Regions from separate parts of the Aurantimicrobium sp. MWH-Uga1 genome, predicted to be linked through region 2. Evidence: predicted binding sites of a transcription regulator. Region 2 holds the regulator's gene; the other holds the start of a gene.
What was found. Region 2 encodes LexA, which represses DNA repair genes until DNA is damaged. Its sites were predicted from a motif close to TCGAACANNTGTTCGA; they were not measured.
Positions count from the first base shown of each region.

Region 1: a site for LexA is predicted at 4,243-4,258, ahead of recA (recombinase RecA). Genes of this name have one in related genera too.

Region 1 is NZ_CP030929.1:1,019,268-1,030,004, forward strand. Features, by position in the region: gene miaA (tRNA (adenosine(37)-N6)-dimethylallyltransferase MiaA) at 1-233, opposite strand, end outside; gene miaB (tRNA (N6-isopentenyl adenosine(37)-C2)-methylthiotransferase MiaB) at 235-1,875, opposite strand; gene AURUGA1_RS05070 (hypothetical protein) at 1,887-2,162, opposite strand; gene AURUGA1_RS05075 (regulatory protein RecX) at 2,273-2,914, opposite strand; gene recA (recombinase RecA) at 2,920-4,011, opposite strand; gene AURUGA1_RS05085 (DUF3046 domain-containing protein) at 4,281-4,505, opposite strand; gene AURUGA1_RS05090 (helix-turn-helix domain-containing protein) at 4,513-4,821, opposite strand; gene AURUGA1_RS05095 (CinA family protein) at 4,958-5,416, opposite strand; gene pgsA (CDP-diacylglycerol--glycerol-3-phosphate 3-phosphatidyltransferase) at 5,419-5,988, opposite strand; gene AURUGA1_RS05105 (DNA translocase FtsK) at 5,998-8,715, opposite strand; gene AURUGA1_RS05110 (glycoside hydrolase family 13 protein) at 8,834-10,483, opposite strand; gene AURUGA1_RS05115 (hypothetical protein) at 10,646-10,737, shown strand, end outside.
Region 2 is NZ_CP030929.1:596,267-607,003, forward strand. Features, by position in the region: gene AURUGA1_RS03085 (LysE/ArgO family amino acid transporter) at 1-495, opposite strand, end outside; gene AURUGA1_RS03090 (zf-TFIIB domain-containing protein) at 598-855, shown strand; gene AURUGA1_RS03095 (ATP-dependent Clp protease proteolytic subunit) at 1,039-1,626, shown strand; gene AURUGA1_RS03100 (ATP-dependent Clp protease proteolytic subunit) at 1,655-2,320, shown strand; gene clpX (ATP-dependent Clp protease ATP-binding subunit ClpX) at 2,468-3,760, shown strand; gene AURUGA1_RS03110 (methylenetetrahydrofolate reductase) at 3,870-4,820, shown strand; gene lexA (transcriptional repressor LexA) at 4,885-5,559, opposite strand; gene AURUGA1_RS03120 (hypothetical protein) at 5,825-6,277, shown strand; gene AURUGA1_RS03125 (histidinol-phosphate transaminase) at 6,367-7,461, shown strand; gene hisB (imidazoleglycerol-phosphate dehydratase HisB) at 7,481-8,089, shown strand; gene hisH (imidazole glycerol phosphate synthase subunit HisH) at 8,086-8,718, shown strand; gene priA (bifunctional 1-(5-phosphoribosyl)-5-((5-phosphoribosylamino)methylideneamino)imidazole-4-carboxamide isomerase/phosphoribosylanthranilate isomerase PriA) at 8,740-9,474, shown strand; gene AURUGA1_RS03145 (SseB family protein) at 9,492-10,304, shown strand; gene AURUGA1_RS03150 (YhgE/Pip domain-containing protein) at 10,328-10,737, opposite strand, start outside.

The DNA of each region.
Region 1 (10,737 bases), 420 kb from region 2:
TCTGTCGTGACACTCAACACGTCAAACATATGATGAGGAATCCCCTCACGCTGTGTTTCAGGAAGCTTGGCAGTCCCAATATTCATCCCAACATAAAGCTGCATTGCGTCTGCATTTACAACTTCAGCAATGTGACCCTGCTCGGCGAGAGCGTGCGCCACATCTAATGAAAGTTCGGTTTTTCCGGTTCCGGTTGCGCCCACAATCGCGATGATTTGGGTGTTGGCTGTCACCCTAACGCTGCCCGTCTTCGACGTCGTAAATAGGTGTGGTTGAGACGCGAAAAGTGGGCATACCTAAACCGACAACAGGAATAGAAGTTGAACCCAGGTTCCTCGCACCACCGGTTGAGGGAACTCCACAACTTTCCGCTTGTTCACGATCCCATGCGTCACCAGCAATTGTGCGACGAACCTTGACGGGTGCTCCGGAAGGATCATCTGCGAGAAGGTGGAAGGGAGCTGCTTCAGTAATTGTGACCGTGACAACATCACCAGGGCGCGGGATTTCACTTCCTGGGGTCACCTCAAAGTGCACTAAACGTGAATCTTCTGCACGACCACTCATCCGCTCTGTAGCAGCGTCCTTGCGACCTTCCCCGTTTGCTACAAGGACGTGCACTTCGCGACCAATTTGCTTCTTGTTTTCTTGCCATGCAATGTCATTTTGAAGTTCAACTAGTCGCTCATAGCGCTCTTGAACAACAGCTTTAGGAACTTGGTTGTCCATATCTGCAGCCGGTGTTCCGGGACGCTTGGAGTATTGGAAAGTGAATGCGGTTGCGAAACGTGCTTCACGAACCACGCGAAGTGTTTCTTCAAAATCTTCATCGGTTTCTCCAGGGAAACCGACAATGATGTCCGTGCTGATGGCCGCATGAGGCATCGCTTCACGAACACGTTGCAAGATACCCAAAAACTTGTCACTTCGATAGCTGCGGCGCATGGCTTTCAAAATGGCATCTGAGCCAGATTGCAAAGGCATGTGGAGCTGAGGCATGACGTTGTGTGTTTCTGCCATTGCAGCAATCACATCATCAGTAAAGGCAGCAGGGTGAGGGCTTGTGAAACGCACTCGTTCTAAGCCGTCAATCTCTCCACATGCCCGAAGCAGCTTGGCAAAAGCTCCCTTGTCACCAAACTCAACACCATACGTGTTGACGTTTTGGCCCAGCAAGGTTACTTCAATGGCGCCTTGGTCAACTAAGGCCTTGACCTCGTTGAGTACTTCACCTGGACGCCGGTCGCGTTCTTTGCCGCGCAAGCTTGGCACGATGCAGAAAGTGCATGTGTTGTTGCATCCAACAGAAATGGATACCCACCCCGAATACGTAGAGTCACGCTTAGTAGGAAGTGTTGATGGGAAGGTTTCGAGAGATTCCAGAATTTCCAGTTCAGCCTTGTTGTTGTGGCGTGAGCGCTCCAATAAGCCAGGCAGTGAGCCCATATTGTGGGTACCAAAGACAACATCAACCCAGGGCGCTTTTTTGAGAACGAGAGCTTGATCTTTTTGAGCAAGACACCCGCCTACTGCGATCTGTAACCCCTTGTGCTTCTCCTTGACACGAGCTAAGTGTCCGAGGTTTCCATAGAGCTTGTTATCCGCGTTTTCCCGCACAGCACAGGTGTTGATGACAACGACATCAGGTTGTGGCGAGCTGGCGCTTCGTTTGAGGTCAGGATTAGCTTCCGCTTCGGCAGCTAGATCAAACTTGATGTACCCAGCGGCTTCCATAGCCCCAGCAAGGCGTTCACTATCGTGAACGTTCATCTGGCAGCCAAATGTTCGTACCTCATAGGTACGCCGACGACCAGATTCATCAACTGCCGCCTCTGAGGCGGGGATGAATGTGGGAGCTTCACTCGGACTGGACATAGGAGTCCAGTTTACTTTGCCGAGTTTGGTCCCATGTAATGGGACCACAGAGCTGCAAGTCCCCAGAGAACTCCAACATATCCAGCTGCGTAGCTGGCAAACATCCAGGGTGTAGCGACCTCTGAAGGAAGTACGGCTGCAACGACACCAAGCACAACACACAGCACGCCGCAGATAATCACAGCAACAACGTTTCGCTTTGTGGCTTTTATACGTGCAGCTTGTTGTTTGGGCGTAAGAGGTTTAGCAGGAGTTTCAGCTTGTTCTTCTGGAGTGGGATCAAACATAGTTTCTACTTCCTGCGGCGATAGCCCCATGTGATGTACACGATGATGACAAGTAATGCGGCAACGACCCATAGGGGCTGTTGAGAATGTCATTGAGCACTCTTGAAAGCTTAGGACCTAGAACTCAAAGCTTCTTTACACGCCGCACGAACGATGTCTCCGGAATATCCCCGCCTACTGAGAAAACCAACCAATCGGCGTTCTGCCGTAACGTCGTCAAGTCGTGAAAATTGGCGAACTCTCTGTACGGCAAGTTCAGTTGCTTTGTGTAATTCATCATCATCATTGATAGATTCCACGGCAGCGCTGATCAGTGCAGTTGAGATTCCTCGTTGACGTAACTCTCTGATAATTACGCTTTTACTTTTACCTTTGCGCTCGCTCAGTCGTGAAACAAGCTCATACGCTAATCGTTCATCGTTGAGATAGTTCAAACGCTCGCATTTTGCTACCAATTCGGCCGCATCCGCTTCAGGGGCATCCTTACTGGCGAGCCACTGTTGAACCTCAAACACAGACAGATCCTGGGAGTTGAGTTTTCTGAGCAAACTCTGCTCCAGCGCATCAAGATCCAAACCTGCTGCAGAAACTTCTTCTATTTCTTCAGCGTCTGTAAACAAAACTGTGCTCAAACGAGAGACCCCTTCAGGAATATCGTGTGAGTTAGCCGTTGCCTCACCTGCAGTCACAGATGAGGCAACGGGCTGATTCTGTTCTGGGTCAACCCAGGGTAAGAATGTGACGTTTGTCACGAAACTCAGGCTCCCTTGCGGACCTCTTCAACTGCCTCGAAGTCTGGTTCGACCTCTGTCGCAGTTGCGGCTGCTTCAACAGCAGCAGCTTCCGCTGCCGCAGCACCAACTCCGAGCTTTGCAAGAATCTTCTGTTCGATCTCTAGAGCCACGGCAGGGTTTTCAATAAGGAAGTTACGTGAATTTTCTTTACCCTGACCAAGCTGGTCTGCTTCGTAGGTGTACCACGCTCCAGACTTCTTCACGATTCCCTGATCGACACCAAAGTCCAAAAGGCTTCCTTCACGAGAGATACCAGTCCCGTAAAGAATGTCGAATTCAGCCTGCTTGAAGGGCGGGGCCATCTTGTTCTTAACGACCTTGACGCGAGTGCGGTTACCGACGGCATCGGTACCATCCTTGAGGGTTTCAATGCGGCGAATGTCCAGACGCACAGAAGCATAGAACTTCAATGCCTTACCACCAGCAGTAGTTTCTGGGCTTCCGAAGAACACACCAATCTTCTCGCGTAGCTGGTTGATGAAAATCATGGTGGTGTTGGTGGAGTTCAATCCACCGGTGAGCTTACGCAACGCCTGAGACATCAAACGTGCCTGCAGACCAACGTGAGAGTCTCCCATTTCACCTTCAATTTCAGCGCGAGGAACCAAAGCCGCGACAGAGTCAATGACAATGAGATCAATAGATCCTGAGCGGACGAGCATGTCTGCAATCTCAAGTGCTTGTTCACCAGTATCAGGCTGAGAAACAAGAAGAGCATCGATATCAACACCAAGCTTCTTGGCATATTCAGGGTCGAGTGCATGTTCAGCGTCGATAAATGCGGCGATGCCACCCTGCTTCTGCACATTAGCAATAGCGTGGAGTGTCAGTGTGGTTTTACCCGATGACTCTGGACCGTAAATCTCGACGATACGGCCACGAGGAAGTCCCCCGATACCGAGAGCAACATCAAGTGCGATTGATCCTGTCGGAATCACCTCGACGGGAGCGCGTTCGTCGCTTCCCAGGCGCATGACGGAACCTTTACCGAACTGGCGGTCGATTTGGGCTAGTGCTGTTTCTAGTGCTTTTTCGCGGTCAGCGGCGGATGCCATGGCCGTCTCCTTTACATATCGAGGGTGATTCGCCTATCGGCTGTCGTGCTACTCCTCCGCTACCGACCGGCCGGTGAAGGCGGGGCGGGCGCTGCGGGGCGCTTACGACAAGGCGGATGCTCCTATTCGGACGTATCTCACCGTAGAAGTAGCCACGGACATTGACTGCCTGCAGCGCTTCTTCGGGGATAACACGTGCAAATAAGTGCATGTGTAGGAGACTAGCCGTTTTCGAATACATATTCGAACAAATATCGGCGTGTTGGAAATTACTTCTTTGGCTCAGGTAAGCCGACTCCATACCACCGTGACTCGGGAACGTCAGCCGCTTTGACAAGTGCGAGCCATACAGAACGGGCAGGAATACCTTTACGCAAAGCCTCCGCAGAGGTAAGTGAACCCAGTTCAGACAAAACCAAGTCATTGACGAGGACACGTCCGTATGCCTCACCGAACTCGTCTGAGACGGCGCGCCAAAATTCGCTGAGGCGCAAAATACTTCTAGCGAGTAGCTACGAAATCGTTGACGAACTCGTCCGGAACAGTGTCAGGGATTGCGCGCATAGGCTCAATACCTTCAATGACTGCTAAACGATCGCCCACTTCACGCATAATTTGTGAAATTGGAGTGTCGAGAGCATCTGCCACAGCAGCAAGAATCTCAGAACTCGCTTCCTTTTGCCCGCGTTCGACCTCACTCAGATACCCAAGTGCAACGCTAGCCTTGCTCGCAACCTGTCGCAGTGTGCGACCTTTCTGCAAGCGGTAGTCGCGCAGAACATCGCCGATTTCCTGTCGAACAAGAATCATGGTGCCTCCCTACGCTGGTGAACCTGTCGGTTCCTCTTCATCTACATCACTATGTTAGTCACTCAAACCTGAAAACAAGATGTGAGTCTTCTTGTATCAACTTAAGTTACTCGAGATTTATTCCCGAGAATGACACCTAATTGATGTGCCTTGCAAGAAGTGCGAGTGCAGCTTGAACGGTGAGTGCGCGGATTTCATTTCTTGTGCCCTCAAAATGGTGTTCTTCAACTGTTTCGCTCCCCTGCCCCACGCAGGCAATGAAGACAGTCCCCACCTCGGCACCGCCTTGCGAATCTGGTCCAGCAACCCCGGTAGTTGCGAGCCCGATGTCTGCCGAAAGTTTGTTTGCAATACCGACAGCCATCAGTTTGGCGACTTTCGAGTCAACGGGACCACGTTGCTCAAGAAGAGCACTGTCAATGCCTAACAACTCATGTTTAAGATCAGTCGCGTAGGCAACAATTCCACCGCGAAAGACAGCAGATGCGCCGGGAACTTCGGTGAGACGAGCTGCAAGCAGGCCACCGGTCAAGGATTCGGCAACAGCAACAGTCATTCCTCGTTGGGTGAGGCGCTGGATCAGCTCAGAGGTCATGACTAGTCCTTTTTTGTGGCAAGTTTCTTTGTTTGCCTTCGGGCATCAAGAAGATAGTCGATACCCGTCCAAACGGTGATGATGGTGGCTACAGACATCAAGATTGTGTTCAACACATCAGCTGCAGTGCCCATAAATATCTGAAGGGGAAGCAACGCGCAGGTAATGGCAACAAACTGAGTAATTGTCTTGAATTTACCGCCACGAGAAGCAGGGATGACATGATCACTGAGCACAGCAAATCGATAGACCGTAATGCCAATTTCGCGAAGCAGAATCAAGCCGGTGACCCACCAAGGAAGTTCACCGAGTATCGACAGTGTAATGAGGGCGCCGCCGGTCAGTACTTTGTCAGCAATAGGGTCAAGAAGCTTCCCGAAATCGCTGACTACGTTGTATTTACGAGCTAGGTAGCCATCAATTCCATCTGTTGCCATGCCTAAAACAAAAAGTCCGGCACCCCACCAACGCAAAGGCGAGTTCAGGTCATCACCTGCTGTCAGGAGCATCCCAATAAAGACTGGCGCAAAAAAGATGCGAACAATGGTGATGATGTTTGGTACGTGCTTCATAGCTTCAGGCTAGTCCCGGCCTGTGAGTTGCCATGCGTCTTCATTGCCGTCATCCCCATCAACTTCCTCATGACCCGACGTCATGGATGCAACGGGATCATGCCCGTAAGGGTCTTCAGAAGCCATCACAGTGATGTTTCCCGTGGGAGCAACTACAGTGGGAACATCTTCTCCGCGGAGAGTGGCGAGAACACCAGCAAGTTGTTCCTGAGAAACTAGAACATCTCGAGCTTTGGACCCTTCAGAAGGACCAACGATTCCCCGACTTTCCATCAGATCCATCAAGCGTCCAGCTTTGGCGAAACCAACACGTAGTTTGCGTTGCAGCATCGATGTCGAACCAAACTGCGTGGAGACGACAAGTTCAACAGCTTGAAGCAGTACGTCTAAGTCATCACCGATGTCTGCATCGATTTCTTTGCGCTCTGCTGCTGCGGCAACATCCTGACGATATTCAGGTCGTGCTTGTCTAGTGACATGGGTGACAACTTTATGGATTTCCTCTTCCGAGACCCATGCACCCTGAACCCGAATGGGCTTATTGGCGCCCATGGGTAGGAAGAGAGCGTCACCTTGCCCGATGAGCTTGTCAGCGCCCGGTTGGTCGAGAATAACGCGCGAATCTGTAACGCTCGTTACCGCAAATGCTAGACGCGAGGGAACATTGGCCTTAATCAAACCGGTAACCACATCTACCGAGGGTCGCTGGGTTGCCAACACCAAGTGAATTCCGGAAGCACGTGCAAGTTGAGTAATTCGCACCACGGAATCTTCGACATCTCGAGGAGCAACCATCATCAGGTCCGCGAGCTCATCAACAACGACGAGGAGATAAGGATAAGGACGCAGTTCTCTCTCACTGCCAGGGGGCAGCACGATGTCATTATTGATAACAGCCCGGTTGAAATCATCGATGTGACGGAACCCAAAACTTGCCAGGTCGTCATAACGCATATCCATCTCTTTTACGACCCACTGAAGAGCTTCTGCAGCTTTTTTGGGGTTTGTAATGATGGGGGTAATCAGGTGTGGAACACCGGCATAGGGCGCTAACTCGACGCGTTTGGGATCTACAAGAACCATGCGTACTTCTGCGGGAGTTGAGCGCATCAGGATGCTGGTAATCATGGAGTTAACGAAGCTTGACTTACCAGAACCGGTTGAACCTGCGACAAGAAGGTGGGGCATTTTGGCCAGGTTCGCTACGACGAAGCCGCCCTCAACGTCTTTACCCACGCCAATAGTCATGGGGTGCTCACTAGAAGAGGAAGCGTTAGAGCGCAGTACGTCACCCAAAGTGACGATTTCTCTGTCTGTATTTGGAATCTCAATACCGATGGCACTCTTGCCGGGAATCGGCGAGAGGATGCGTACCTCATTAGAAGCAACGGCATAGGAGAGATTCTTCGACAGCGCAGTGACGCGTTCGACCTTCACGCCAGGCCCAAGTTCAATTTCGTAGCGTGTCACTGTTGGTCCACGGCTAAATCCGGTAACGGTGGCGTCTACTGCGAATTGTTTAAGTACTTCTGTGATTGCCCTGACAGCCTCATCATTCGCTGCAGAACGAGTCTTTGCAGGGGCTCCTGCGGACAGTGAATTGGCGGGAGGTAGGCGGTACACGGCAGGTGGCGCCTTGGGAGCGGAAACACGAGGGACAACAGATTCATCAACACCAGCCTCTTCAGCCGTTGCGGCAACAATCGCTACCGGAGCTGTAGAAACGTTGTCCTGAGAAGCTACAGATTCAGGATCTGTGACGACCTCTCCTGTATGGAATGCGCGCACTGCTTCTTCTGCGTTGGCTAATTCTTCAATGATGTCCACGTCTGAGATCTCGCGGGTGGCGGCTAAATCAACTGCATGTGCCGCAGGATCAGTTATCACCGGTGTATCAAAAGCTGCTTCGGTTTCACGCTTGCTCGCGTTTCTGCGCCACCACGGCAACGAGGACGCCTCAACTGGATCAAGCTCGAGAATCTCAATTGAGCCAGTTTCTTTGCTTTCAGCCCCAGCATGTGAACCAAAAAGATACTCATACAGTTCACGTAAACGAGCACCGATGCGGTTTGGTGGAGTCTTGGTGATGATCAGTAGTGACAGCACAATGAGCGCAATCATCACAGCAACAGCACCTACCGGAGTGATGATGAGAGCTAATGGAGCCGCGATGACCCAGCCCAATACGCCGCCTGCATCAGCGAGGGCTGCAATTCCTTGAGAAGGGTCTGGTTGGCCACCGAAAATTTGTGCCAAACCAGAGGATGCCATCAGGAGCAGGAATACGCCAACACCGATGCGGTTGTTGTCATTGACCGAGCTTGGGTGACGAAATAGCCACATTGCCATCAGCAGCATCACTACCGGAAGGGCATAGGCAATCCGGCCAAATAAACCACCAAATGTCCAGTCGTTGATGGTTTGAGCAATCTCATTGTTGGGCAGAAACCACTGCGTAATGGCACCAATAACCGCTAAAACAACGAGCGTGAAAGGCACGCCATCACGACGTTCTTCTTTAGAAAACTTTTCAGGTCCTAGCATGCGTGCGGCACCACCAGCAAGATGAGCCATGCTCATCCAAAGCCACGCGATTCCGGTGTACTGGCTTCCTCCGTTAGAGGACGTTGATCGACTTCCGGATGCAGGCTGAGACTTCTTGCTGCTCGAGGCACGCGAACGAGAGCCACCACTACTGCGACCACGCGATTGAGAGCCTGAAGCCATGCCTTCAAAACTACGCGAGGGCACCGACTTTCCCCTGTATTACAGGCGAGTGTTCAGATATACGAATGGCCTGTAATCACATGAATTACAGGCTATTCGAACGGAGGGAGGGAACCCCTTATTCTGTGATCCAGGCTGTGGCGTTGCCGGGTAGCTTGCCATCAACCAGGGGTGCACTAGTGAGTTGAACCGTGCCCGCAGGAAGAGCGATTGGCTTCTTCCCGAAGTTTGTAATGTTGTGCCAACCGTTTTCCCGCTTGAAGTGCACAACCTTGCGCTTACTAGGAACCCATTCAAGAGTTTCAGTGCTCAACAGTTGCTTTCTAAGCTTCAATGCGGCGCGGTAGAGCTTCAATGTGGAGTCCTCTTGAGTTTCTTCAAACTCAACGGAGTAACCACCGAACCACGTGGGTTGGGGCAGATGTGCACCAGCAGAACCGAATCCGAAAGAACTTCCCGTCTTTTCCCATGGCAATGGAACTCGGCAACCGTCTCGACCCTTGCGGACTCCCCCATCACGAAGCCAGATGGGGTCTTGCAAACTGTCAGTTGGAAGGTCTGCTACCTCAAATAAACCAAGCTCTTCACCTTGGTATAAGTACGTGCTGCCGGGCAAAGCTAACAAAAGCATGGTAGCTGCACGGGCACGCGAAAGACCTAACCCGAGATCAAGTTCTGGAGTTTTCCCGCCTGAAAGTAGCCACTTTTCAAAATCAGTCTTTTTGGGAAGTCCATATCTACTGGCGTGACGAACAACATCATGGTTTGAGAGAACCCATGTAGAGGAGGATCCTGATTTTTCCGAGAGATCAAGGTTGAAGGTAATGCTCTTCTTGAATTTCTTAGCGGACCAAGGAGCGACCAGTAGATCGAAATTGAATGCTTGGCCCAACGTCTCTGGACTTGCATAGCGAGGTCGACGCTCAGCCGGAACCCAGGCCTCAGCAACAGCTACACGAGGTGGGTTGTAGGAGTTAAATATTTCACGCCATCCTCGATAAATGTCGATGACGTCATCCCTGTCAAACAAATGGTGGGAACCGTCGAGAGGGATGTGTTCAACCCCATAATTTTCGAAATGGGGGTAGGGCTCAGACATGTCCTTCTTCAGTGCATGCGCCACATCGATGCGGAATCCGTCTACACCGCGGTCAGACCAAAAACGCATGGTTTTCTTAAAGTCCTCGATGACCTCTTCGTTATCCCAGTTGAAGTCGGGTTGCTCTGGAGCAAAGAGGTGAAGGTACCACTGACCTGGAGTTCCATCGGGGTTGGTTGTTCGCGTCCATCCTCGTGGCCCAAAGTGCGAAGGCCAGTCGTTGGGAGGAAGCTCTCCATTTTCACCTTTGCCGTCGCGGAAAATATAGCGATCGCGAGCTGCAGATCCAGGTTCAGAGGCAAGAGCCTCCTGGAACCACACATGAAGATCAGACGAGTGGTTGGGGACGACATCAACAAAAACTCGAATATCGCGATCATGGTAGGCCTTTATCATCGCGTCGAAGTCATCAAGGTTTCCTAGTTTGGGGTCAACGTCTCGGTAATCCGCAACATCGTATCCGCCGTCTGCTAGTGCAGAAGGGTAAAAGGGGCTCAACCAGATAGCGTCAATACCGAGTTCCGCAAGGTAATCAGCTTTGGATGTAATTCCCTGAATGTCTCCGAGGCCATCTCCGTTGGAGTCCTTGAACGATCGTGGGTATACCTGGTACACCACTGCTTGACGCCACCAGTTCTCATCTCCGGCGAGGAAAACTGAATCTGACATATGAACTACTTTCCATTGAAAACACGAGCAAAAACCGATGTAATAGCAAACTATCGACGCGCGTCGATATTATCGAGGATACTTGATGAAACGCATTGAATCACAATCCTTTGACACACAGTTTCGGATTTATTTTTCACCCCTGCCCAGCATAGAAAGAAAATGCATATGATCTCGCGAGAACATGAATGGATTTGGGACTCGTGGTACGTCGTCGAAGATGAAACGCTCCATGCTTTTTATCTCATGGCACC
Region 2 (10,737 bases):
CAGAGTGCTAAACCAGAGCACGCTTCCGAGCATCGCACCTGCGGCAAACCACCACCGGTTTTCTTCGTAGGTTCCGGCGACAGAGCCCAAGAGAAGAACTGTGTCGAGGTAGACGTGAGGGTTCAAATAGGTCAGTGCCAGTGCTGTTCCCACAGCAACCTTAAGGCTGACTGCTTTACCGCCGGTATCAGTGTTCAGAACCTCAGGTTTCCAGGCGCGCTTGGCCGCCATTACGCCATAGGTGCACAAGAAAACACCACCAACGAGCTCAATGAGAAGTAGTAGCCATTCCAGCTGTTGAATAATGGCGCCTAGCCCGGCAACACCAACGGCAATCAGGAGAGCATCAGAGAGTGCGCAAATGGCGACAATCGCGAACACATGTTCTTTGCGAAGACCTTGGCGCAATACATAAGCGTTTTGCGCACCAATAGCCACGATGAGGGAGAGCCCAAACCCCAGGCCAGCCAATGCGGCAGCAAGAGTGGGAGTCATGAATTTAGTGTACTTCTCAGCACACCTCACATATTCTCTAAGACTTTTCTCAGACTAAACAGATTGACTTAGACCAATCCCACCGACCCCTTGGAGTGTGCAATGAAGTGTCCAACTGACGGAGCAACACTGGTGATGTCTGATCGCTCAGGAGTAGAGATTGACTACTGCCCTGATTGCAGAGGTGTCTGGCTTGATCGTGGTGAATTGGACAAGATTCTCGAGCGCTCTGTTTCTGCTCCGGCCCCCGCAGTAGCTGCTGCACCGCCTCAATATAGTGCTCCACCTCAATACAACTCGTATCCGCAAAACGGCTATAAGAAGAAGCCCCACAGCTGGCTGACAGAAATTTTTGATTAGACCCCACTCCTCATTGGGTAGTCGGGCCTCCTTCGTCTCGGGAGGCCCGACATTTTTAATCCGTGCGCCTGGGGCGAACGGCACTCCGCCTGAGGCGAACACTGCCGTGTTGAGTGTGTCCGCTCCAGTAGTGTGAAAAACATCGCAAGCGAAATCTCTTGCGGTTGTTGAAATGGAGCTGACATGGCCGAAATGGTAATGCCGAACAACGTCTTTGAGCGTCTGTTGAAAGACCGCATCATTTGGTTGGGTTCGGACGTGCGTGACGACAACGCCAACGAGATTTGCGCGAAGATGTTGCTTCTTGCTGCTGAAGATGCAGAGAAAGACATCTACCTCTACATCAACTCTCCCGGTGGATCGATCACCGCGGGTATGGCCATCTACGACACCATGCAGTTTGTTCCTAACGACATCGTGACCGTGGGGATCGGTATGGCTGCGTCCATGGGGCAGCTGCTGCTGACCTCGGGCACCAAGGGTAAGCGCTACATCACCCCCAACGCTCGTGTTTTGCTGCACCAGCCACACGGTGGCTTCGGTGGTACTGCTTCTGACATCCAGACCCAAGCACAGCTGATCAACTCGATGAAGCAGAGCTTGGCTGAGATCACCGCTGCTCAGACGGGTAAGACTGTTGAGCAGATTAACGCTGATGGTGACCGTGACCGCTGGTTCACTGCTCAAGAAGCTCTCGAGTATGGCTTTGTTGACCATGTTCGTGCCTCAGCAAGCGATGTCACCGGTGGTGGCGGAACCAAGACTGCGTAAGCGCCAGAGACAGATTCGAGGACTACAGATGACTATCCCAAACTTTGGCGGAACTGCGTTCAACGGTCAGGAAGCTCCTTCCAGCCGCTACGTTCTTCCTACTTTTGAAGAGCGCACCGCTTACGGGTACAAGCGTCAAGACCCATACGCCAAACTTTTCGAAGACCGCATTATCTTCCTAGGCGTCCAAGTTGATGACGCTTCAGCAGATGACGTGATGGCTCAGCTTCTTGTACTAGAAAGCCAGGACCCTGACCGCGACATCGTGATGTATATCAACTCTCCGGGTGGATCTTTCACCGCGATGACGGCAATATACGACACAATGCAGTACATCCGCCCGCAGGTCCAGACAGTGTGCCTCGGCCAGGCAGCATCAGCTGCGGCTGTGCTGTTGGCAGCAGGTGCTCCGGGTAAGCGTTTAGCTCTGCCAAACGCACGTGTTCTCATTCACCAGCCTGCAACAGGTGACGCAGGTCGTGGTCAAGCATCAGATATCGAAATCCAAGCCAAGGAAATCATGCGTATGCGTGAATGGCTGGAGGAGACTCTGTCCAAGCACTCGAACCGTTCTGTTGAACAAGTCAACAAGGATATCGACCGTGACAAGATTCTCTCGGCCGCTGAAGCACTCGAGTATGGTCTGATTGACCAGGTTCTTACCTCGCGTAAGAACGCTGCTATCGGCGTCTAAGTCCTGTACATTTCACGAAAACCCTGACTTCGGTCGGGGTTTTCGCTTTTCGGCACGCCGACGCCACGCATTCACAGGTGAACAGCAACGTCTGTGGTTCGGGTTAGGCTCGAATGTCTCGTATTTCCAGATGAGAAGGAGTTGACCATGGCACGTATCGGCGAAAGCGCTGACTTGCTCAAGTGTTCCTTCTGTGGCAAAAGCCAGAAGCAGGTAGCCCAGCTCATTGCAGGCCCTGGCGTTTATATCTGCGATGAGTGCGTTGAACTGTGTAACGAGATCATTGAAGAACGTCTGGCAGAAGCCAACGAAGAGGGCGTTATTGCAGATTTCGATTTGCCCAAGCCTCGAGAAATTTTTGCTTTCCTTGAGGAATATGTCATTGGTCAAGAACCAGCCAAGAAAGCCCTCTCCGTTGCGGTTTACAACCACTACAAACGCGTACGTGCTGGCGAGGGTGTTAAGACGGCAGAAGAGAAAGCCAACGAAGTTGAGATTGCTAAGAGCAACATCCTCCTTATTGGGCCCACTGGATGTGGAAAGACCTATCTTGCGCAGACTCTTGCTCGCCGTCTGAATGTTCCGTTCGCTGTCGCTGATGCAACATCGCTGACGGAAGCAGGGTATGTCGGTGAAGACGTGGAGAACATTCTTCTCAAGCTCCTGCAGGCCGCTGACTTTGATGTCAAGCGTGCAGAGCAGGGCATCATTTACATCGATGAAATCGACAAGATCTCACGCAAAGCAGAGAACCCCTCGATTACGCGTGACGTTTCTGGTGAAGGTGTTCAGCAGGCACTGTTGAAGATTCTTGAAGGCACCGTTGCTTCCGTCCCGCCACAGGGCGGTCGTAAGCACCCTAACCAGGAATTTATTCAACTCGACACCACCAATGTGCTCTTCATTGTTGCCGGTGCATTCGCAGGGCTCGAAGACATCATTCAGTCCCGTGCAGGAAAGACCGGTATCGGCTTTGGTGCTCCACTGCAGAGCAAGGATGAAGCACGCGACTTCTTTGCTGAGGTACTCCCGGAAGACCTGCACAAGTTTGGTTTGATCCCTGAGTTCATTGGCCGTCTGCCGGTTATTGCGACAGTGTCGCCACTAGATCGCAGTGCACTGATTGACATTCTCACCGAACCCAAGAACGCACTGGTCAAGCAATACCAGCGCATGTTTGCTCTCGATGATGTTGAGTTGGAATTTGAACCTGCAGCGCTGGATGCCATCGCTGACTTGGCTGTCCTGCGCCAGACAGGTGCCCGTGGCTTGCGTGCCATTCTGGAGAACGTCCTTGGGCCCATCATGTTTGAGGTTCCTTCAACCGACCAGATTCATAAAGTCATCATCACGGCAGAGTGCGTCACGGAAAACGCAACTCCTACCGTTGTCCCTCGCTTGAGCTCAGCAGTGATTGAGCCAGAGGAACGCACAGCCTGATAACATTCTTCTACCTGATTTATTCAGGTGTAAGCGGCTGCCGAGCCCGGCCCACGCTTCGCGGATAACTATATGTTGTCTTTTTCGCGATGAGTGTCCCGAGGAAAATATGAGCAACGCATCACCGTCTAGTTCTCGTGAACTGAGTATTGGCGTGCCTTTTTCTTTTGAGGTGTACCCACCACGCAACCCCGAACTCCGAGATGCACTGCACGCAACCATTCTGGAACTTGCCGCATCAGGTCCAGATTTCATCTCCGTTACCTATGGTGCAGGAGGCTCTTCTCGAGATGCCACCTTGGAGTGCGTGAAATATATTCTGGATAACACCGATGTTGAGCCGATGGCGCACCTCACCTGTGTTGCCGAGTCCTATCAGGGCGCCAATGAGCTCGTACGGACATTTCTCGACGCAGGTGTACGATCATTCCTCGCCCTGCGTGGCGACCCGCCACAAGGCACACAGGAAGGCGAGGACTTCCTGGGAGACCTCGGTAGTGCAGCGGAACTCACACAGCTCATTCACCGTGTTCAAGCTGAACGTGAACCATTCGTGTTTGTGGAAGAACCCAGGTGGCACGCCGGCGCAACACGTCTGAGCCAAAAACGTGAGTTTGTCCGTATCGGTGTTGCCGCATTCCCTAATGGGCACCCTCAGTCACGTTCTAAGACCCAAGACATTGATGTTTTGCTGGCCAAAGAAGCTGCGGGAGCAAACCTGGCCATCAGTCAGTTGTTCTTCCATGCAGATGACTATCTATCCTTCGCTCAGAAGGCGAAGGAGGCAGGCCTGAGAATGCCCATTATTCCCGGCATCATGCCGGTGATTAGCCCTGGACGTTTGCGTCGCATGATTGAGATCTCTGGGGAAGATATGCCCAGTGATTTGGAGATTGCTCTTGAAATTGAGCCCACAGTTGAAGGTCAGCGGGAGATTGGTGTTGAGCACGCAGCGAACTTAGCTCGTGAGCTGATGGCCGGGGGAGCGCCCGGTATTCACTTGTATGCCTTCAACCAAAGCGGACCGGTATTGGATGTTCTGCGTAGGCTCGAAGCCTAAAGATTGAGATACATCAATGGCCCGCACGCTGTATTCAGCATGCGGGCCATTAGTTTGTGGGTGTTTAGACCGAACGAAGAACCGTGACGACCTTGCCCATGATGGTGGCGTGGTCTCCCAGGATGGGTTCGTAGTTGCTGTTGCGAGGAAGCAACCAGGTGTGGCCATCACGTTGACGGAAGACTTTGACAGTTGCCTCATCATCAAGAAGAGCAGCAACAATGTCACCGTTTTCTGCTGTCTGTTGACGACGGACGACGACAAAGTCACCATCGCAGATTGCTGCGTCAATCATCGACTCGCCTTTGACCTTGAGCATGAAGAGTTCTCCGTCACCAACAAGCTGGCGAGGCAGTGCCATCGTATCTTCGGTGTTCTGCTCGGCAGTGATGGGTCCACCTGCGGCAATTTGGCCCACTAATGGAACCTGAACCGCTTCGCCAAGGGGAATGATGTTGTCTGCCACAGGGGCGACCTGGCGAGGAGCTGATCCTTGGCCGAGAACCTCGAGGGCGCGAGGAAGTTTGGGGTCACGGCGAATATAGCCACCGAGTTCTAGCTGTTGAAGTTGGTAGGTCACGCTCGCCAATGAGGACAGACCAACTGCATCCCCGATTTCTTGCATAGAAGGGGGGTAGCTGTTTTGGTCAATATACGCGGTGATGACGTCGAGGATAAGTTGCTGCTTTGCGCTCAGTCCTTTGCGACGTTTGCTTGTGCCAGCTGCTGTCTCAGTCATGGCTTATTCCGATCTGTCTGGGAGTGTTCCAATCCACAAACCGGAATGTCCGTGGTTGGTGATGAACTATCTCCATTACCGAAAGAGTATTCGAAATATGTAGAGAAAACAAACACATATTCGAAAATTCCGCAAGTAATGTCCAAAAAACCTTCAATATCTACTTGACATTGAAGAAATACGAATATATCTTCGAAATATATCTTCGAATCGGGTTCTCCCGGCCGAGGGCCCGATTCGAGAAAAACAGGAAAAGGAGAATCTCATGAGCGCAGTACTCGCATTCACCGCACCAATTCACCGCCCCGTCGAACCTGACTACATTGATGAGCCATGCAGCGAAGCCGGCATTGTCCGTGGCTCTGGTCACACTAACAATGTGACGTACGTAAACTTTCTTCCCGCAGCTACCCCCACCACTCGTCTTCGTATCACCAAGCGTGGTCGTCGAATTCTCACTGCCTTTGTCGCGCTTCCTCTCGTGATTGGTGCCCTTGTCGCGGCACTCAACAGTGGTGGTGCTGTGGCCACTGCTGAAGGTGCATCACAAGACTTCACATACGTGACCTTGTCTTCGGGCGAGACCCTGTGGCACTTAGCTGCTGAAATCGCACCCAACGCTGACCCCCGTGACGTTGTGGCAGAGATTGTCTCGCTGAACAACCTAGAAGGTCCTGTACAGGCAGGACAGAAGATTGCTCTACCCGCAGGTTACTAAGTCACTTATTTCTGTATTCTTCTTTCCGAACGCCGGCTCCCAGACGGGAGTCGGCGTTTTTCCTTTCTTTCACGGCTTAAACTGAAGAGGTGACTTCTCTTGACGACCTCCCCATTCGCGACGATCTTCGGGGCCTCAAGCCTTATGGCGCTCCTCAAGAGCACGTGCGCGTGGAGCTTAACGTCAACGAAAACACTCACCCTGTACCACCGCAGGTTGTTGAAGACATCATGGGGCGAATTCACACAGCCCTGGGGCGCATCAACCGATACCCGGATCGTGAATTCACCGAACTGCGCAGGGCGCTTGCAACTTATTTAGGTCACGGGCTGACTGCAGAGAACATCTGGGCGGCAAACGGATCCAATGAGGTCATACAGCAGCTACTCCAGGCTTTTGGTGGTCCTGACCGTTCGTTGTTGGCATTTCCGCCCACTTACTCCATGCACTCCATCATTGCCTCCGGGACAGGTACGCAGTGGATTCCCGCCCAGCGTGATGCTGACTTTGAGATTTCCCCCGCAACGGCGGTTGCAGCCATCAAGGAATACAAGCCTGACATCGTGTTCTTCTGTACCCCCAACAACCCCACGGGCACTCCTGTTTCCTTGGAGACCATCGCCGCTGCCTACGATGCGACGGACGGCATTGTTTTCGTTGACGAGGCTTATGCCGAGTTTGCGCCTGAAGGTGAGCCCACTGCACTGACATTGTTGGCTGGTCGTCCACGCCTGGTCATCTCCCGCACCATGAGTAAAGCTTTTGCCTTTGCTGGTGCCCGCTTGGGGTATCTAGCTGCTGATCCTGCTGTAACTGATGCTCTTCGCTTGGTGCGTTTGCCCTACCACCTCTCTGCACTGACGCAGGCAGCTGCGGAAGGAGCACTGGCGCACACTCCAGCAATGCTGGCGATGGTCGATGACATTCGTTCTCAACGAGACCGCCTCGTCACTGAGCTTGCTGCCCTCGGATACACGCCTTATCCCTCGAGTGCGAACTTCGTTCTCTTTGGCGGGGTTCGTGACCCCCAAGATGTTTTTGAGAAACTCCTTGCTCAAGGAATCATCATCCGTGACATCGGTATGCCCCACCACTTACGAGTGACGGCAGGTACAGAAGCAGAAACAACCGAATTCTTGAACGCACTGGCAGCCATTGATGGCTCGATTAATGGCGCTCTTTAAGCTCCACTAAACTGGAGCTATGACACAGGCACCGCGCATTGCGAGCATTTCTCGCACCACGAGCGAGTCGAGCATTGAACTCACCATCAATCTTGACGGCACGGGTGTGAGCAACATCGAGACGACTGTCCCTTTCTTCGATCACATGCTCACAGCGTTTGCTAAGCACTCTCTTTCTGACCTCACCGTCAAGGCTTCTGGTGATATCCACATTGATGTTCACCACACTGTTGAAGACATTGGTATTTCTCTCGGTCTCGCTATTCGCGAAGCACTGGGAGACAAAGCCGGTATTTCTCGATTTGGTGACGCACTTGTTCCACTTGATGAAGCCCTGGTTCAGGCTGTTGTCGACATTTCTGGACGCCCATTCTTGGTGCACTCTGGTGAGCCAGCAGGTTTTGAATTCCACCTTATTGGCGGCCACTTCACCGGTTCCATGGTTCGCCACGTATTTGAAGCCATCACCTTCAATGCGGGTCTTACTACCCACATCACAGTATTGAACGGTCGTGACCCTCACCACATTGCTGAGGCAGAGTTCAAGGCGTTTGCTCGTGCATTCCGTCAGGCCAAAGCACTTGACCCGCTCGTACAGGGAATCCCCAGCACGAAGGGTGCTCTGTGACCCAAAAATCCGTCGTTGTTTTCGACTACGGCACGGGAAACATTCACTCCGCAATCAAAGCGGTAGAGCTCGCAGGGGCGAAGGTTGAACTCACGCGGGATAAATCCACATGTGCTGAGGCAGATGGACTTCTCGTTCCCGGTGTTGGAGCTTTTGCGGCCGTAATGGAAGCGCTTAACGCAGTCGACGGCGGAGAAATCATTGAGCGTCGTCTTGCTGGTGGCCGCCCAGTGATGGGCATCTGCGTAGGAATGCAGATCATGTTTGCCAATGGTCTTGAAGGTGGCGTGGACACTCCAGGTTTGGGCGAGTGGGATGAGACAGTCCACAAGCTAGAGGCTCCGATTCTTCCCCACATGGGATGGAACACAGTTGACGTAGGGGAGAACTCGCAACTCTTTAAGGGCATCGAAGATGAGCGCTTCTACTTCGTGCACTCATACGGTGTCACAGAATGGAATCTAGACGTCATTCCGCCCTTCCCACAACCAACTGTCACATGGGCTGAACATGGACAGCGATTCATTGCTGCTGTTGAAAATGGACCACTGGTCGCAACCCAATTCCATCCCGAAAAGTCCGGTCAAGCAGGTATTCAGCTCCTGCGCAACTGGCTCGAAACTCTCTGACCCCGATATAAGGAACATCCCATGACTGCGCCTATTCTTGAACTTCTGCCCGCTGTTGATGTTGCCGAAGGTAAAGCTGTCAGACTTACTCAGGGTGCTCTAGGAACCGAAACAGACTTTGGCGACCCCGTTGATGCCGCCTCTGACTGGGCTGAGCAAGGAGCTGAATGGATTCACCTCGTCGATCTCGACGCAGCGTTTGGACGGGGTGAAAACCGCGCCTTGCTGCGTCGTGTGATCGTGGAAGTTCCTGGTGTGAAGATCGAACTCTCTGGCGGTATTCGCGATGATGCATCCTTAGAATCTGCACTTGAAAGCGGAGCAACCCGCGTTAACCTCGGAACTGCAGCGCTGGAGAACCCAGATTGGGCGGCTTTAGCAATAGCTCGGTATGGTGACCAGATTGCTGTGGGTTTGGATGTTCGCGGCGAGACGCTGGCAGCCCGTGGCTGGACAGAAGAAGGGGGAAACCTCTGGGATGTTCTTGCCCGCTTGGAAGAAGCTGGATGTGCACGTTACGTTGTTACCGATGTCACACGCGATGGCATGCTCAACGGCCCCAACATTGAGTTACTCAGTGCTATTACGCAGAAGACCGGTAAACCCGTTGTGGCCTCTGGTGGAATTGCTAGCCTTGATGATCTTGTTGCCTTGCGTTCACTGGTTCCATTGGGCGTTGAAGGTGCCATTGTGGGTAAAGCACTCTACGCGCACAAGTTCACGCTTGAACAAGCAATTGCTGTCGCGTACAAATAAGCCTCTCAGATAACCTGATGTCTCACTCCCACGACGGTCATATGTTCGGTTCAACCGATCATGCAGACTCTGCCGGTCAGCCCTGGGAAGGGCGTCAATTTGAAGCAAATCCCTTTGCCGATGACAATGGTGAAATCTCTGAGGAATTAGCTGCAGCGCTGAATACCTTTCGTTCTCTTGGCGTTGATGACCTTCTTCGCGCAGAGGCTCTGATTAGTGTCATTGACACAATTCGTTCCACACGATTCCTCATCCCTTTGCTTGCCGAGGCTGGAGAAGTTGGCGTCAACGCTGCCGGTCTTGTTGTCGATAAGACTCAAGAGCTTGCTATCGTCACTGTTGAAGGGCCTCAGGGGCAACGAGTATTGCCCGTATTTACGAGCGTTGCCGCTTTACAGCGGTGGAATCCCCAAGCTAGACCTGTGCCGGTTGAAGCCAGACGTGCCGCATTGGCTGCCGCCGCTGATGGTGCGCAGTGGATCGTCATAGACCCACAATCGCCAACAGAACTTATTCTGCGCAGACCGGTTATCGCTGCTATTGCACAGGATCTGAGCTGGCAACCTGCTCATGCGGATGTTGAGGTTCAGCAGGCATTCAACAGATCTTTAGAGGGACAGGACATCGTGAAATCCATCACTCTGTTGGCGGGTGACCCCGACGCTCGCGGAATGAGTGAAGACCTCATCGTTCAGATTGGATTGCCACCTCAGATGAGTGCTGAGCAGATTCAGGACGTCGTTTCGCTGTTGTCCACGCGCTGGGCTCAGGATGAAACTATTGCATTGCGTGTTGATTCAATGAAGCTTCAGTTGACCACTGTGCACTAAGTACTTTCCAGAGAAACTCTGCCCTATACGGGCTGAGTTTCTCTGGTTAGTGCGGTGATGGAAACGTGCCGCTTACGAGAGATCGTAATTGCAGTTACCGCAATGGCTCCCAGTGTCCACAGCACCATTGCAGTGATGGCAGCAGCGAAACCTGAAACCTGCCCCTCACTGATGATGGCCTGTAACGCAGTCACTGCTTCGGTAGCTGGGGTGTAGCTCAAGATGCTATCCAGAATCTGTGGCACCGTTGAGATAACGCCGGTGACGAGGATAAGAATTCCAATCGCAAGTGAGACCAAGCGGCCAAAACCTTCCAAAACAGCGACTAGAGCTTGGTTTGTTGCTGTGAACGCCAGGCTGATGAGCGCTGAAACCACTGTGATCGAAGCCCATTCCGCAACGTCATAGCCTTGCGCAAAAGCAATCACGGTAG